DNA from 3 places in the Dactylosporangium sp. CA-152071 genome. Region 3 is predicted to be linked to each of the others. Evidence: riboswitches for the same ligand, from Rfam matches in the RefSeq annotation. Region 3 holds a riboswitch; each other region holds the start of a gene.
The links. A riboswitch is a leader RNA that binds a small molecule or an ion and turns the genes downstream of it on or off. The one in region 3 is predicted to bind ZMP and ZTP.
Positions count from the first base shown of each region.

Region 1: another riboswitch for ZMP and ZTP. It lies ahead of glyA (serine hydroxymethyltransferase); the one in region 3 lies ahead of ACQEVZ_RS04650 (hypothetical protein).
Region 2: another riboswitch for ZMP and ZTP. It lies ahead of ACQEVZ_RS26480 (bifunctional 5,10-methylenetetrahydrofolate dehydrogenase/5,10-methenyltetrahydrofolate cyclohydrolase); the one in region 3 lies ahead of ACQEVZ_RS04650 (hypothetical protein).

Region 1 covers NZ_JBNJMZ010000001.1:4,259,340-4,264,098, reverse strand. Annotated here, with positions in the region: gene ACQEVZ_RS19085 (hypothetical protein) at 1-1,462, shown strand, start outside; gene glyA (serine hydroxymethyltransferase) at 1,550-2,812, opposite strand; ZMP/ZTP riboswitch at 2,836-2,924, opposite strand; gene ilvD (dihydroxy-acid dehydratase) at 2,991-4,759, opposite strand, start outside.
Region 2 covers NZ_JBNJMZ010000001.1:5,911,445-5,916,203, reverse strand. Annotated here, with positions in the region: gene ACQEVZ_RS26490 (ParA family protein) at 1-51, opposite strand, end outside; gene rsmG (16S rRNA (guanine(527)-N(7))-methyltransferase RsmG) at 675-1,352, opposite strand; gene ACQEVZ_RS26480 (bifunctional 5,10-methylenetetrahydrofolate dehydrogenase/5,10-methenyltetrahydrofolate cyclohydrolase) at 1,458-2,324, opposite strand; ZMP/ZTP riboswitch at 2,337-2,421, opposite strand; gene ACQEVZ_RS26475 (protein jag) at 3,637-4,299, opposite strand; gene yidC (membrane protein insertase YidC) at 4,410-4,759, opposite strand, start outside.
Region 3 covers NZ_JBNJMZ010000001.1:1,151,119-1,155,877, reverse strand. Annotated here, with positions in the region: gene ACQEVZ_RS04665 (hypothetical protein) at 1-332, opposite strand, end outside; gene ACQEVZ_RS04660 (hypothetical protein) at 468-1,259, opposite strand; gene ACQEVZ_RS04655 (SigE family RNA polymerase sigma factor) at 1,256-1,804, opposite strand; ZMP/ZTP riboswitch at 1,919-2,004, shown strand; gene ACQEVZ_RS04650 (hypothetical protein) at 2,036-3,112, shown strand; gene ACQEVZ_RS04645 (UbiA prenyltransferase family protein) at 3,188-4,069, shown strand; gene ACQEVZ_RS04640 (DinB family protein) at 4,385-4,759, shown strand, end outside.

The DNA.
Region 1 (4,759 bases), 3.1 Mb from region 3:
CTCTTGGTCGCAGGGTTCGTCCGCGGGGCCGGCACTGACGGAGCGATCGTCTTCGGGCTCCTCATGGTCGGACTCCGCGCGGCCGGCGCAGGGCCGTTCCGAGGACTCGTGGTCGGGCTCGTCCTGGTCTGACTCCTCGCAAACGGATCATCTCCGCTCTGATCGGAACTGGTCAGACGCTCCGAGCTCGGATCGTGCTGCTTCGGATGCGGCTGGTTCGGATCGCGCCTGGTCGGAGCCTTCGCGTCTGGAGTCTTCGCGTCCAGAGTCTTCGCGCGCTGATTCTTGGCGGTCGGAGTCTGCGCGGTCGGAGCAGGACCGGTCGGATCGGGCGGGGTCGGACGAGGGGCAGGTGGGGGTTCCGAGGGCTGGGGCTTCGGCAGCCACGTGGTCGGAGCAGGGGCAGACCGGCGTATCGCGAGCGGGTGGACGAGACGACGACCGGGCCGGCGCGCAGCCGGGCACGAGGGCGGCGGGTGCCGCTGAGGACGGCGCTGACTGGTGGGACGCCGAGGCGGCGGCTGGCTCCCGGGCCGGTGTCGACGAGGCGCCGGTGGAGCAGCCTGCCAAGCGGTCGCGGTGGGGGTTCTCGAAGGCGGGGAAGGGCAAGAAAGGCCAAGCTGCTGCGGGCGATGCCCCGGCCAGGCGTCCCGGGTCCGGAGCGCCTGCGGCCGGGAGTGACTGGGCCGCAGGGACGGACGCCGGGCAACGGGCCGGGGCGACCGATCCCTCGACGCCCGCTGGACGGCCTTCCTGGGCGACCGACCCGACGACCGGCTGGGAGAGCGACCCGAGTGGGGAGTTCACGTCCGAGCGACGTGCCGGCTCCGCGTCGCGCACCACCGGCACCGCCCGTCCCGACCACACCGGCGACTGGGCCGCCGGCTTGGACCGCGGAGACAACGGCCGAGGCGGCGACGACTGGGCCAGTGGTTCGGGGCGCGGTGCTGACAACGGCCGGGGCGGCGACGACTGGGCCAGTGGTTCGGGGCGCGGTGCTGACAACGGTCGGGGTGGCGGTGACTGGGCCAGTTCGGACCGCGGCGGTTCGGATCGCGGTGGGGACTGGGCAAGTGGGGCGGACCGCGGCGGGCTGAGTGGGCGCGGTGAGGACCGGGGCGGGCTCGGTGGCCGCAGTGACGACCGGGGTGGGCTCGGTGGGCGCGGTGAAGACCGCGGCGGGCTGAGCGGGCGCGGTGAAGACCGGGGCGGGCGCGGCGAGGACTGGGGCGGGCGCGGCGAGGACCGGGGCGGGCTCGGCGGGCGCGGCGAGGACGTCGAGCGGGCCGGGGACCGTGGCCGGGGGGAGCGGGGTGGGTTTGGCGGGGGTGTGCCGGGGCAGCGGCAGCGCGCGCGGGACATGGTGTTCGACGACGATGTGGCGCCGTTGGAGCTCAACCTCGACGAGGAGCCCAAGAATCCCGACCAGAAGTCACGGCGGTTCCTGCGCCGCGGCAAGTAGCAACGAACGCCGCAAGTAGCGACGAACAACCACACGAGGGGCGGATCCGGGCACCCGAACCGGAGCCGCCCCTCGCGTGTTGTGGGGTCAATGCCAGCCGGGCATCGGGTACGCGGACAGCAGCTCGCGGACCTCGGCGGCGATCGTGTCCAAGGCGTCGTCGTCGGACTTGATGGCGGCGTCGACGGCGCGGGAGATCCAGTCGGCGACCTGGGGCATCTGGGTCTCGGTGAGGCCGCGGGTGGTGAGGGCGGGCGTGCCGATGCGCAGGCCGGAGGGGTCGAAGGGCTTGCGGGTGTCGTACGGGACGGTGTTGTAGTTCGTCTCGATGCCGGCGCGGTCGAGGGCGCGGGCGGCGGGCTTGCCGCCGATGTTCTTGCCGGTGAGGTCGATCAGGATGAGGTGGTTGTCGGTGCCGCCGGAGACCAGGTCGAAGCCGCGCTCCAGCAGGGCGGCGGCGAGGGCGCGGGCGTTGGCGACGATCTGGTGGGCGTAGGTGCGGAACGACGGCTGGGCCGCCTCGCGGAGCGCGACGGCGATGCCCGCGGTCGTGTGGTTGTGCGGGCCGCCCTGCAGGCCGGGGAAGACGGCCTTGTCGATCGCCTTGGCGTACTCCGCGGTGGAGAGCAGCATCGCGCCGCGCGGGCCGCGGAGGGTCTTGTGGGTGGTGGTCGTGATGACGGAGGCGTGGCCGACGGGGGAGGGGTGCGCGCCGCCGGCGATGAGGCCCGCGATGTGCGCGACGTCGGCGACGAGGACCGCGCCGACCTCGCGGGCGATCTCGGCGAAGCGCGGGAAGTCGATGGTGCGGGGGATGGCCGTGCCGCCGGAGAAGATCAGCTTCGGGCGTTCCCGCAGGGCGATGTCGCGGACCTCGTCGAAGTCGATGAGGCCGTCGGACCGGCGGACCGTGTACTGCACGGGGCGGAACCACGCGCCGGTCGCCGAGACGGACCAGCCGTGGGTGAGGTGGCCACCCATCGGCAGGGCCATGCCCATGACGGTGTCGCCGGGGGCGGCCAGGGCCATGTAGACGGCGAGGTTCGCGGGGGAGCCGGAGTAGGGCTGCACGTTGGCGTGCTCGACGCCGAAGACCGACTTGGCGCGGGCGATCGCCAGCTCCTCGATCGGGTCGATGAAGCGCTGGCCCTCGTAGTACCGCTTGCCGGGGTAGCCCTCGGAGTACTTGTTGGTGAGGACGGTGCCGGTCGCTTCGAGGACGGCCTGGGAGACGTAGTTCTCAGAGGCGATCATCCGCAGCGTGTCGTGCTGCCGGGCGGCCTCGCGCTGGATCAGGTCCGCGAGGTCGGGGTCGGCCGAGGTGATCGACGGCAGGGCGGGAACATGCATGGGGCTTCCTCCCATACGGGTGACCGTGGCACCCAGGCGCGCGGTGCCAGCGATGCAGGAAGCTCCCCGGTGGTCGGTTCCACCTTGATGTGCGCCAGTCGCAGTACCACCGATGCTAGTGCACGACCGGGCAGAAACCCCGGGCCGATCCGATCGAACTGGCCCGGGGTGACGACCGTTACGGCACCTTGCGGTAGGCGCCGTCGCTGGCCGCGGTGGCCATCGACGCGTACGCGCGCAGCGCCGCCGAGACGGGTCGCTGCCGGTCCAGCGGCGTGTACGGCCGCTCGCGCTTCTCCTGCGCGACGCGGCGCGCGGTCAGCACGTCCTCGTCGACGATGAGGCTGATCGAGCGGTGCGGGATGTCGATCTCGATCCGGTCGCCGTCCTCGACGAGGGCGATGAGCCCGCCGCCGGCCGCCTCGGGCGAGATGTGACCGATGGAGAGGCCGGAGGTGCCGCCGGAGAAGCGGCCGTCGGTGATGAGCGCGCAGGCGCGCCCCAGGCCCCGCCCCTTCAGGAACGACGTCGGGTAGAGCATCTCCTGCATGCCCGGCCCGCCCTTCGGGCCCTCGTACCGGATGACCACCACGTCACCGGGGACGACCTCCTTGGCGAGGATGCCGTCCACCGCGGACTCCTGCGACTCGAAGACCCGTGCCGTGCCGTGGAAGACGAGGTTCTCCTCGGGCACGCCGGCGGTCTTGACGACGCAGCCGTCGGGGGCGATGTTGCCGAACAGGATCGCGAGGCCGCCGTCGGCGCTGTAGGCGTGCTCCTTGGAGCGGATGCATCCCTCGGCGGCGTCGGTGTCGAGCGTCGCCCAGCGGTTGGACGTGGAGAACGGCTCAACGGTGCGGACCCCGCCGGGCGCGGCGTGGAAGAGCTCGAGCGCGGTTTCGGAAGCGTTCCCGGAACGGATGTCCCATTCGGCCAGCCAGCTGGACAGGTCGGGCGAGTGGACGCTGCGGACCCCATCCCGAAGCAGGCCCGCGCGGTTGAGCTCGCCGAGGATGGCGGGGATGCCGCCGGCGCGGTGGACGTCCTCCATGTGGTACTTGGGGCTGTTGGGCGCGACCTTCGACAGGCACGGCACCCGGCGGGAGATGCCGTCGATGTCGGCGACGCTGAAGTCGACCTCGGCCTCGCGGGCGGCCGCGAGCAGGTGCAGGACGGTGTTGGTGGACCCGCCCATGGCGACATCGAGGGCGACCGCGTTCTCGAACGCCTCGCGGGTGGCGATCGCGCGCGGCAGTACCGACGCGTCATCACCCTCGTAGTACTGCTTGCACAGCTCGACGACGAGCGAGCCGGCCCGCTCGAAGAGGGCCTTGCGGGCGCTGTGGGTGGCGAGGGTGGAGCCGTTGCCGGGCAGGGCGAGGCCGATCGCCTCGGTGAGGCAGTTCATCGAGTTGGCGGTGAACATGCCGGAGCAGGAGCCGCAGGTCGGGCAGGCGGAGCGCTCGATCTGGCCCAGCTGCTCGTCGGTGACCGCCTCGTTGGCGGAGGCGATCATCGCGTCGATGAGGTCGAGCTTGGCGTGCACGACGCCCTCGATCGCGACGGTCTTTCCGGCTTCCATGGGGCCGCCGGAGACGAAGACGGTGGGGATGTTGAGGCGGAGCGCGGCGAGCAGCATGCCGGGCGTGATCTTGTCGCAGTTGGAGATGCACACGAGCGCGTCGGCGCAGTGCGCCTGCACCATGTACTCGACGGCGTCGGCGATGAGCTCGCGGCTGGGCAGCGAGTAGAGCATCCCGCCGTGGCCCATGGCGATGCCGTCGTCGACGGCGATGGTGTTGAACTCCTTGGCGACCCCACCGGCCTCGGCGACCGCGTCCGCGACGATGATCCCGAGGTTGCGCAGGTGGACATGGCCCGGCACGAACTGCGTGAAGCTGTTGGCGATGGCGACGATGGGCTTACCGAAATCTGCGTCGGTCATGC
Region 2 (4,759 bases), 4.8 Mb from region 3:
CCGCGGCTGGGGCACTGGCCGCGCGGGCGGACGAACCCCCCAGCCCTCGATTTCCTGCCCGTCGGATCCCTGCGCATTCGCCGCTTGGGCGACCGGCCCTGGACTGTCCGACTGATGGGTCCCGTGCCCGTAGTCCGGACCGGGAACACCGGGCTCGCTCACTGCACCGAAACCGGGGTGTGCGACGTGCCCGGCGGGCGAGCCGTAGAGGCTTCCGGCGCCAGCGGCTGGTCGCGGACCTATCGGTGTTTCACGTGAAACATGAGAGCTGCCATCGCCGTAGTCCGGACCATCACCGCTGTCGCGCACCATGTCAGTCCCGTCCCGCTCGGAAAGATGTGCACTGCCGGCCGTCAGCGACGTTGTGCCCACCTCCGGCGCACCGCCCGACGCGAGGTCTCGAGTGACTGCGGTGACCGGCGCCGGGAACGCAAAAACGGCGCGCGGCCAGCCTACGGCGCACAGGCGACCAGAGCCATGGCCGATCGGCGAGTCGTTGGTCTTCTCACTCGCATTCGGCCGTAAGAAGACCAGAAAGCCGTCGACTCGGCGGAGGAGACCGCCGAGTCGCTTGGTCGGTGCGGCCGGCCAGCCGCTGTTGCAGTTTCTGATGTCCATCGTCGAACCCCCGCGTTCCCCCGTGTCCGGAGGACGCTTTCGGCCCGTCCCCCGGTTTACCGCCCGCGCTTGGCCTTCCGGCGCTGCGCGACTTCCCGCTCCCGCACGACCTCGACGACCGTCGTCGGCTCGGCGAGGACGGCGTCCCCGCACAGCCGTACCGACGGCGCGCCCGCTCCAAGCCGGCTCAGGACTTCTGCGTGCTCGGCGATCTCCGCCGCGGCAGAGGATCCCTTGAGCGCGAGCAGTCGCCCACCGACGGCGGTGAGGGGAAGACACCATCCGGCAAGCCGGTCCAGCGGTGCGACTGCTCTGGCGGTGACGACATCGGCGAGGGGAAGCTTCCCGACGCACTCCTCGGCCCGCGCCCGGACCACGGTGGTCCGCTCGAGGCCGAGCGCCGTCACCGCTTCGGTCAGGAACGCGGTGCGTCGTGCGAGCGGCTCGACCAACGTGACGAACAGGTCGGGACGAGCCACTGCCAGCACCATACCGGGCAGGCCGGCGCCGGAGCCGACGTCGACGACCGTGGCGTCCGATTGGATGAGTTCGCCGAGGACGGCGCAGTTGAGCATGTGGCGTTCCCAGATGCGCGGCGCCTCGCGAGGGCCGATCAGCCCTCGCACCACCCCGTCGGTGACAAGCAACTGAGCGAACCGCTCAGCCAACGGGAGCCGATCGCCGAACACCTTCTCGGCGGCCGGCAACACCTCGTTCGGAACAGCACCATCCATGCGGTCAAGCAAATCACGCCGCCCCCGCGCGACCGGCCACTGGGGACAGATCGGCGCACGGGGGCGGCAAGAAGAGGGCCGCTCGAAGACGCGGCCCCCGATGTTTCACGTGAAACGTCGCTCCGCGGCCGTCACGGCGTTGCGGAAGAGCATGGCGACCGTGGTGGGGCCGACCCCGCCGACGCGCGGCGTGATAGCGCCCGCGACCTCCGCGCACGACTCGTCCACGTCGGGCAGGAGCCGCCGGCCGGAGTACCGGACCCCGCCGCCGATGACCGTCGCTCCGGGCTTCACGTGCTCGGGCTGGATGATGCCCGGCACGCCAGCCGCGGCGATGAGGATGTCGGCCCGCTGCGTGTACCGCGGCCAGTCCGCGACACCCGTGTGCACGACCGTCACGGCGGCGTTGGCGGTCGGCCGCTTCTGCGACAGGAGCATCGCCAGCGGACGGCCCAGCGTCGCCCCGCGCCCGAGGATGACGACCTCCCTGCCGCTGACCGGAATCTCGTAGTGCGCGAGGAGCGCCTCGATTCCGGCGGGCGTGCAGGGGAGCGGCCCAGGCATGCCCGCGGCAAGACGCCCGAGGTTCAGCGGGTGCATGCCGTCGACATCCATGTCCGGATCGACCCGCTGCAACGCGACGTCGTAGTCAAGGTGCTGCGGCGTCGGGTACTGAATGAGCAACCCATGCACGTCGGGGTCATCGTTGAACCGGTCGATGACCGCGTGCAGCGCCTCCTGCGTCGTGTCTGCCGGCAGGTGCTCGTGCGGCGACTCGAACCCGAGCTCCGCCGCCTGCCGCTGCTTGATGCGGATGTATCCCGCGCTCGCGTCGTCATCGCCGACAAGGATGGTCGCCAGCGAGGGCACAACCCCCCGCGCGCGCAACGCCGCCACCCGCGTCGCAACGTCAGCCAGGATCTTCTCGGCGACAGGAGCGCCGGGCAGGAGAACAGCAGTGGTCGTGGACATACGACTCCCCGACGTGAGGACCCAGGCGGTCGACCCTCACAACTCGAGCTCCCCGATGGTCCGTCCCATCCCGGTGCCGCCAGTCGCGTCTGCCACCCATTGTCCCCGATCCCATCCTCTCCCGACCACGCGGGGACGAACCCCGACGAAGGAATGCAGGAACAACGCCTACAGCCGACACGCCCCACCCAAGACGCCATCACCAGCCCTCGTGACGCGCCGCCCGCCTTGTACGCCCCAGGCTCACGACCCACAGGTGATCGAAGGCTAGTCCTGGTCGTGATGACGGCCAGAACACTCCTTCGATCAAGCGCTGGTATAGGAGTCGGCACTTCGACTGCTGCGAGGCCGGGATCCGGAGGAACGGTCAGGACCCACGACCCGGACACGGAGAAGCAGCGCTGTGCTCGAACCCAACGAGCACGGCGCGTGGGTGACGTTCGGACGCAACGCCGAGAGCAAGAGGGCAGGCGGCCGACTTGGACGCAGGCGCAGGGCAGTTACACAGACGCACCGGGCCCGCAGCACGCGGCTACGGGCGCAAGCCACGGGTGCGAGGCACGGTCGCAACCGACGTCGACCGGGCGCGGAGCCGGGGGCGAGCAGTCGAAGTGCCGACCCCCGTGCCGGCTTGATCGAAGGAGTGTTCTGGCCGCCATCGTGACCAGATCCAGCCTTCGATCACCACGTGGCTGGATGCCGGCGCGGTTGCCGGTGGGTCGCGACGGATCTCCGCGGCATGGTCCCCGGTTGCGAACGCAGGCCAGCGGCACAGCGTCGCCCGCACGCGGCGGGAGTCGACGCAGTCCCGTCCGCCGGGTCTCGCGTCTTGCGCCCGGTGGCGTCCCAATAGCCCACAACCGCCGAACTGTCCCTGAAGCCCCGTGGCAGTTCTTCTGCATCACATGTGCCTCGGTCGTACAGGTGCGGACGTAGGGCACGAGCTCCGGAGGCGGGGCATCGTGCCACCGGACACGGGGGCGGGGCACGCGGCACAGGCGCAAGGCACGGACACCAGAGCGCGGAAGCACGGGGCGTGCGAAGAACAGGGCGCGAGGGCACGGCGAGCAGCGACCGACTGGTGCGTGGAAGAGCGAGGCCCGTATGCGCCCCCGTGAGATGCGTGCGGGGTTGGACGCGGGGGACAAGGCACGGAGTCGGAAACGTGCGGGGGCGTGGGCGAGCAGAGCGGAGACGCGTCGGGTCAGGACGCATCGTGTGGGGAGGCAGACAGGTGGGTGTACGGAGGTGAGCCGCAAACGGAAAGCGGGGCGCCCCGTCATGGGGCGCCCCGCTTCGCGGTGGGCTTGGGTCAGGCGACCGGGCGGACCACGATCCGGCGGGCCGGCTCGACGCCCTCGGACTCGCTCTCCACGCCGGGGAGGGCGTTGATGACGTCGTGGACGCACTTGCGCTCGAAGGCGCTCATCGGCTCCAGGCGGACGGCCTCGCCGTACTCCTTCACCTTCTCGGCGGCGTTCTTGGCGATCGCGCCGAGCTCCTTGCGGCGCAAGGCCCGGTAGCCGCCGACGTCGAGGAGGAGACGGCTGGGGGAGCCCGTCTGCCGGAAGACCGCGAGGCGGCTCAGCTCCTGCAGTGCCTCGAGGGTGGCGCCGCGCTGGCCGACGAGTGCCTGGAGGCGGCGGCCGGAGCCGTCGCCGCCCTCGACGACCTCGACGACGGGGCGGCCGCTGACGACGAGCTCGTCGATGTCGCCGTCGTAGTCGAGGATGTCGAGGAGGCCTTCGACGTAGTCGGCCGCGATCTCGCTCTCCCGGAACAGGTCGGCCGCGGCACGGCCGTTGCTGCCGCCGGAAGCCTTCGCCGATTCGCCGTCGCTGGAGTCGGCGTCCTCGTCGGCCTCGTCCGTGTCGTCGGCGTCCTCGATCTCGTCGAGGTTGGCGTCCTGATCCGCAGCGTCGTCCTCGGTGCCGCGCGCGTCGAGATCACTGGTGGTGTCGGTCACGAAACTCATCTCCGCTTGTTTGGGGCGCCGAGGCGCCGTCACAGGTCGTCGGTGAGGGGTGGTGGTGCACAGGGAGCGCCGCTCGCCGGCCCGAGGAGGGGTGGGCCGACGGGGTCGCATCAACCCGACTGCCGCTTCGCGGCGCCACCCTTCTTCGGGTTGATCGGCTTGGCGCCGGGCTTCGGGGCAAGGGCCTTGCCGTTGGCCTGGGCCTGCTTGGCGGCGGCCGCCGCGGCCTGCTGCGCCGCTGCCTCGTCCTTGGCCTTGCTGAGCATCGAGCGGAGGCCGCCGGCCGGCTTCGCCGCGGGGGCGCCGCCCTTGGTCAGCGAGGGGCCGCCCTTGCTCTTGTACGGGGTCGTGTTGGCGGTCGCGCTCGCCGGCGGCGGGTACTTGTGCAGGACCCAGTACTGCTGGCCGAGGGTGATCGCGTTGTTGGTGACCCAGTAGATGATGACGCCGATGGGGAAGT
Region 3 (4,759 bases):
CCGTCCCTCGTCAGGCGCGCGTAGGCGTCGACGGCCTCGGCGATCGTCATCCCATCCCGGCGGAACACCGCGAGCAGCCGCACCCGCACCGGACGGTTGACCTCGGGGTCGGCGTGCACCCGGGCGAGCCCGACTCGGGCGATGAGCGCCTCCCGTGCGATTCCGGTCAGCGGACCCCGACCGCAGGCCTCGCTCGCGGCGCCGCAGTCGCACTGCGTCGAGACGGACGACTCGATGTGCCCGTAGAAGACCAACTCCTGCGGCCGGCTCCGGCTGGTGCCGCCGCACTGGGCGCACGGCGCCAGCAGCACGTCACCTTCACGCCGCAGCACGCCGCCACTGTACCGACGACCGGCGGCGCTGCGGGGAGCGCGACCGCACCGGCGCTGAGGCCGTGGGAAGCCGGGCGGAGCTGGCGTGGCGCCGGCTGGTCGCCGACGCCACGCGTCTGCCTCGCTAGGACGGCATCAGGGCAGCATCGCCGGGTTGCCGGCCAGCGCCGCGACCTGGTCCGCGGTGAGGAACGCCTTGTCCAGGGCGGGTTTGCGGTCCGTGGCGGTGTCGTGGGGGTAGACGGGGACGGTGCGCTGGGCGGTCACGCTGAAGTGGCCGCCCTGCAGGTAGCGGCGGGCGACGATGACGTCGCCGCCGTCGCCGTGGTCCTCCAGCCAGACCACGACCTGCACGCCGGCGACGTCGACGACGCGGCAGTCACGGCCCGCGTCGGGCAGGGCGCACAGGCCGCCGGGCGGCACGGTCTCGCTGGTCTGCGCCAGGTACGCGCCGAGGTAGCCCTCCCCGTGCCCGTCCGAGACGACGACGTGGGCGGACATCACCACGAGCGCCGAACCGGTCGGCGAGTCCAGGCGCATCGCCGGCGTGCTCGGACCGGCGAACGGGTACTGGGTGTGTCCCGAGTACCCCGCCGGCAGGGCCGCGACGAGCAGGTCGTACACGGCGCGGTCGTGCGTCGGGAGCGCCTGCGCCGACGGTACCGGCGCCGCGGACGCGACCTGAGAAGCGGTGGGCTGCGCGGCGGGCACGGCGACGAACGGCGCGGGGGCCGTCGGGCGGGACGGCAGCAGCGCGGGCGCGACCAGGGCCGCCGCGACCGTCACGCCGGCGAGACCCGCGGTGGCGGCGACGACCCGGTCGCGGGTCCTCGCGGCCCGGGCGGCGACCGCGAGGACCCGCTCCGCCTCACGCAGCGGCGGCGCGTCGTCGAGGGCGAGGTCGCAGAGCATCTTCACGTCGTTCACTGGAGTCCTCCGGGGCTGGTCGGTCTGAGGTCTTCGAGGGTGTCGCCGAGCACCTCGCGCAGGTTGTCGAGGCCGCGGGCGGTCTGGCTCTTCACGGTGCCGGTGGAGCAGCCGAGCACGTCGGCGACCTGCTCGACCGACAGGTCCGCCCAGAAGCGCAGCACCAGCACCGCCCGCCGCCCTTTCGGGATGCGCAGCAGCGCCCGCTTGAGCACCTGCCGGTCCTCGACGCCCCGCTGGTCGGGGACGCTCGCGTCGAGCACCTCGTCGTCGGGCGTCGGGCGTTCCCGCCGCCACGGCCGCCGGCGCTCGTCGAGGAAGGCCCGCAGCAGCACCCGCCGCGCGTACTGGTCGAGCACGTCGTGCCGGTCGATCCGGCCCCACGCGCGGTACAGCTTCGTGAACACCGTCTGGGTCAGGTCCTCGGCGAGGTGCCAGTCCCCGCACAGCAGGAAGGCGGTGTTTCTCAGGTGTCCGGCGCGGGCGGCGTAGTACGCGACGAACTCGTCGTCGTGCGGGCGCCGGCCGCGCCTCAGAATTCGCATCATCATCGCGATAGACACGTACAGCACGCGGAAACAGGTTGCTCGGGCAGGCGGTCACGCTCACGCCTCTGGCGAGTTCGCCCGTGACAACGCACCGTCGAGGGCCGGTAGGCTGCGGGTGGCCGCTACTGGCGCGGGTGGGGCACCACCGGGGACCGGCCGGATCGATGGGTGTGGCGCCGTCCGCCTGGGCGCCTCCGGGAAGCAGACGTCCTGCGAAACGGAGGCACGGTGGACCTGCGCTATGGCATGAACCCGCACCAGCGGCCCGCGAAGATGACATCGATCGACCCGGGGCGGCCGCCGTTGCGGTTCCTGCACGGGGCGCCGTCGTTTGTGAACGTGCTCGACGCGGCCGGGGCCTGGCAGCTGGTGCGGGAGGCGGCGGCCGCGCTCGGCGGGCCGGTCGCGGCGTCGTTCAAGCACGTGTCGCCCGCCGGGGCCGCGACCGCGGGTCCGCTCGACGGGGTCATGGCCGCCACGTACCGGCTGAATTCCGCCACGACCGGGCGGCTGACCAGCGCGTACGTCAGGGCGCGGGACGCGGACCCGAAGAGCTCCTACGGTGACTTCGTCGCGGTGTCCGAGCCCGTCGACGCCGAGCTCGCCGACCTGCTGCGGCGGGTGGTGTCCGACGGGATCGTGGCGCCCGGGTTCGAGGACGGGGTGGTGGCGACGCTCGCGGCGAAGAAGAGCGGCCGGTTCCTCGTCGTCGAGGCCGACCCGGCGTTCCGGCCCCCTTCGGTGGAGCGTCGCGAGGTGTACGGGATGCGCCTCACCCAGCCGCGCGACGAGGCCCCGCTGACCCGGGAACTGCTCGGCGAAGGGCTGCCCGGGCCCGCGGCCGACGACCTGCTGCTCGGGCTGGTGACGGTCAGGTACACGCAGTCGAACTCGGTCACCTACGTCCGGGACGGCATGGTGCTCGGGGTCGGCGCGGGGCAGCAGTCACGGGTGGACTGCACCAGGCTGGCCGGCGCCAAGGCCGACACGTGGTGGCTGCGCCGCCACCCCGCGGTGCCCACCGGCGACCAGGACAAGGTGCAGGACCGGGTCGCCGAGCAGCTCCGGCGGGTGGAGCTGCTCGGCGCCGCCGACCGGGAGGCCTGGCTGGCCGGGAGGGACGGGATCGCGTTCGTCTCCGACGGGGCGCTGCCCTTCGCCGACAACGTGGAGCACGCCGCCCGGCACGGCGCGCGGTACATCGCCGAACCGGGCGACTCGATCCGCTCCACCGACGTGTCCGCCGAGTGCGACCGCCGCGGCATCACCCTCGTCCGGACGGGAATCCGGCTGTTCTGCCATTGAGCCCGGAGGCAGGGCGGCCCCCGGCATGACGCGGCTCTCAGTGCGGGCACAGGGATCGAGGACGATGATCGGGGTATGACGGCGGTGTTGGAACGTCCGGCCGCGGTACTGGTCGCGGTCTCGCGGCCATGGTTCTGGCCGGTGTCGTGGGTGCCGGCGTACCTCGGCACGGTGCTGGCGGGTCACGACTGGCTGCCCGCGCCGGCCGACCGGGGGCGCGCGCTCGTGGCGCTGCTTGTGCTCGGGCCGCTCATCTGGGGCGCGGTGCTGGCCCAGAACGACCTGCAGGACCTGCGCAGCGACCGCGACAACCCGCGCAAGGCCACGGCCCCACTGGTCACCGGAGCGGTCTCCGCCAGGCGTTTGCGGGTGTGGTACCGGTGGCTGGCGGTCACCTGCGTCGCGGCCGCCCTGTACGTGGGTCCGCTGTTCGTGCTCGGCGTCGCCGGGGTGCTGCTGCTCGGCTGGGCGTACAGCGTGCCGCCGCTGCGGCTGAAGACCCGGCCCGGCTGGGACGTCGCGGTCAACGCGCTGGTCGTCGGGGTCGTGTCGCCGGCCGCGGGCTGGGCGATCACCCGGCCGCCGTGGGAGTTCCCGTGGCAGTTCGGGCTGATCGGCCTGCTCTTCGCCGCCGCTCTGTACGTGCCGACCACCGTCACCGACCTGGCCGCCGACACGGGCGCGGGCGACACGACGTTCGCCGTGCGGTTCGGTCCACGGTCCGCGCACCGGCTCGGCGTCGCGCTGTGGGCGGCGGCGCTGGCGTTCTGCGTGCTGCTGGCATGGCTGGACGTGCTGGTGCCGCGCTCGACCCTCGTGCCGCAGCTGCTGATGACACCGGTCCTGCTCGCCGCCTACGCGGTCCTGACCCGCCGCCCGACGATCACGAAGATGGCCGTGGTGTCGATCCTGTTCGGCATCCCCACGATCGGCTTCGCGCTCGCGTACATCGGCTGACGCGGCGGCGGGTCCTTGACCTTGCCCCAAGGGAAGGCCGCAGACTCGGGGGCGTGGACGGAAAGCACCTGCTGGCAGGGCAGTTCGGGGCGGCCTCGCGGCTGTCGCCGAAGGCCCTGCGCCTGTACGCGGAGCAGGGGCTGCTCATCCCGGCCGAGGTGGACCCGGCGACCTGCCCGCGGCCGCCGCCCTGCTGCGCGCGCTCGCCCCGACCTACGACCGGCTCCGCGCGGCGCTCATGGAGCCCCGGACGACCGGGACGCCGCTATGATCTTGTGACGTGACGTCGTTCCCGTGCCGCCCGGAGGTCGTGTGATGACCGGTTTTCACGACCCGATGCGGGTGCAGCTGGAGGCGTTCGTCGACGAGCACCGCGAGGCGCTCGCCGCGTGCCTCGACGGGCTCACCGAGGAGCAGGCGCGCCGGTCGCTGGTGCGGTCCCGCACGACGCTGCTCGGGCTGGTGAAGCACGTCACGTTCGTCGAGAAGGTGTGGTTCGACGAGGCGGTCACCGGCCGGCCCCGGGCCGAGATCGGAATCCCGGAAACACCCGACGAGAGTTTCGTCCTCGACGACACGGACACCATCGCCACCGTGCGTGCGGCGTTCCGGGAGACCTGCGCGGCCTCCCGGCGGGCGACGGCGGGGCTCGACCTGGACGACCTGCTGCCGGGCAACCGCCGGGGGCCG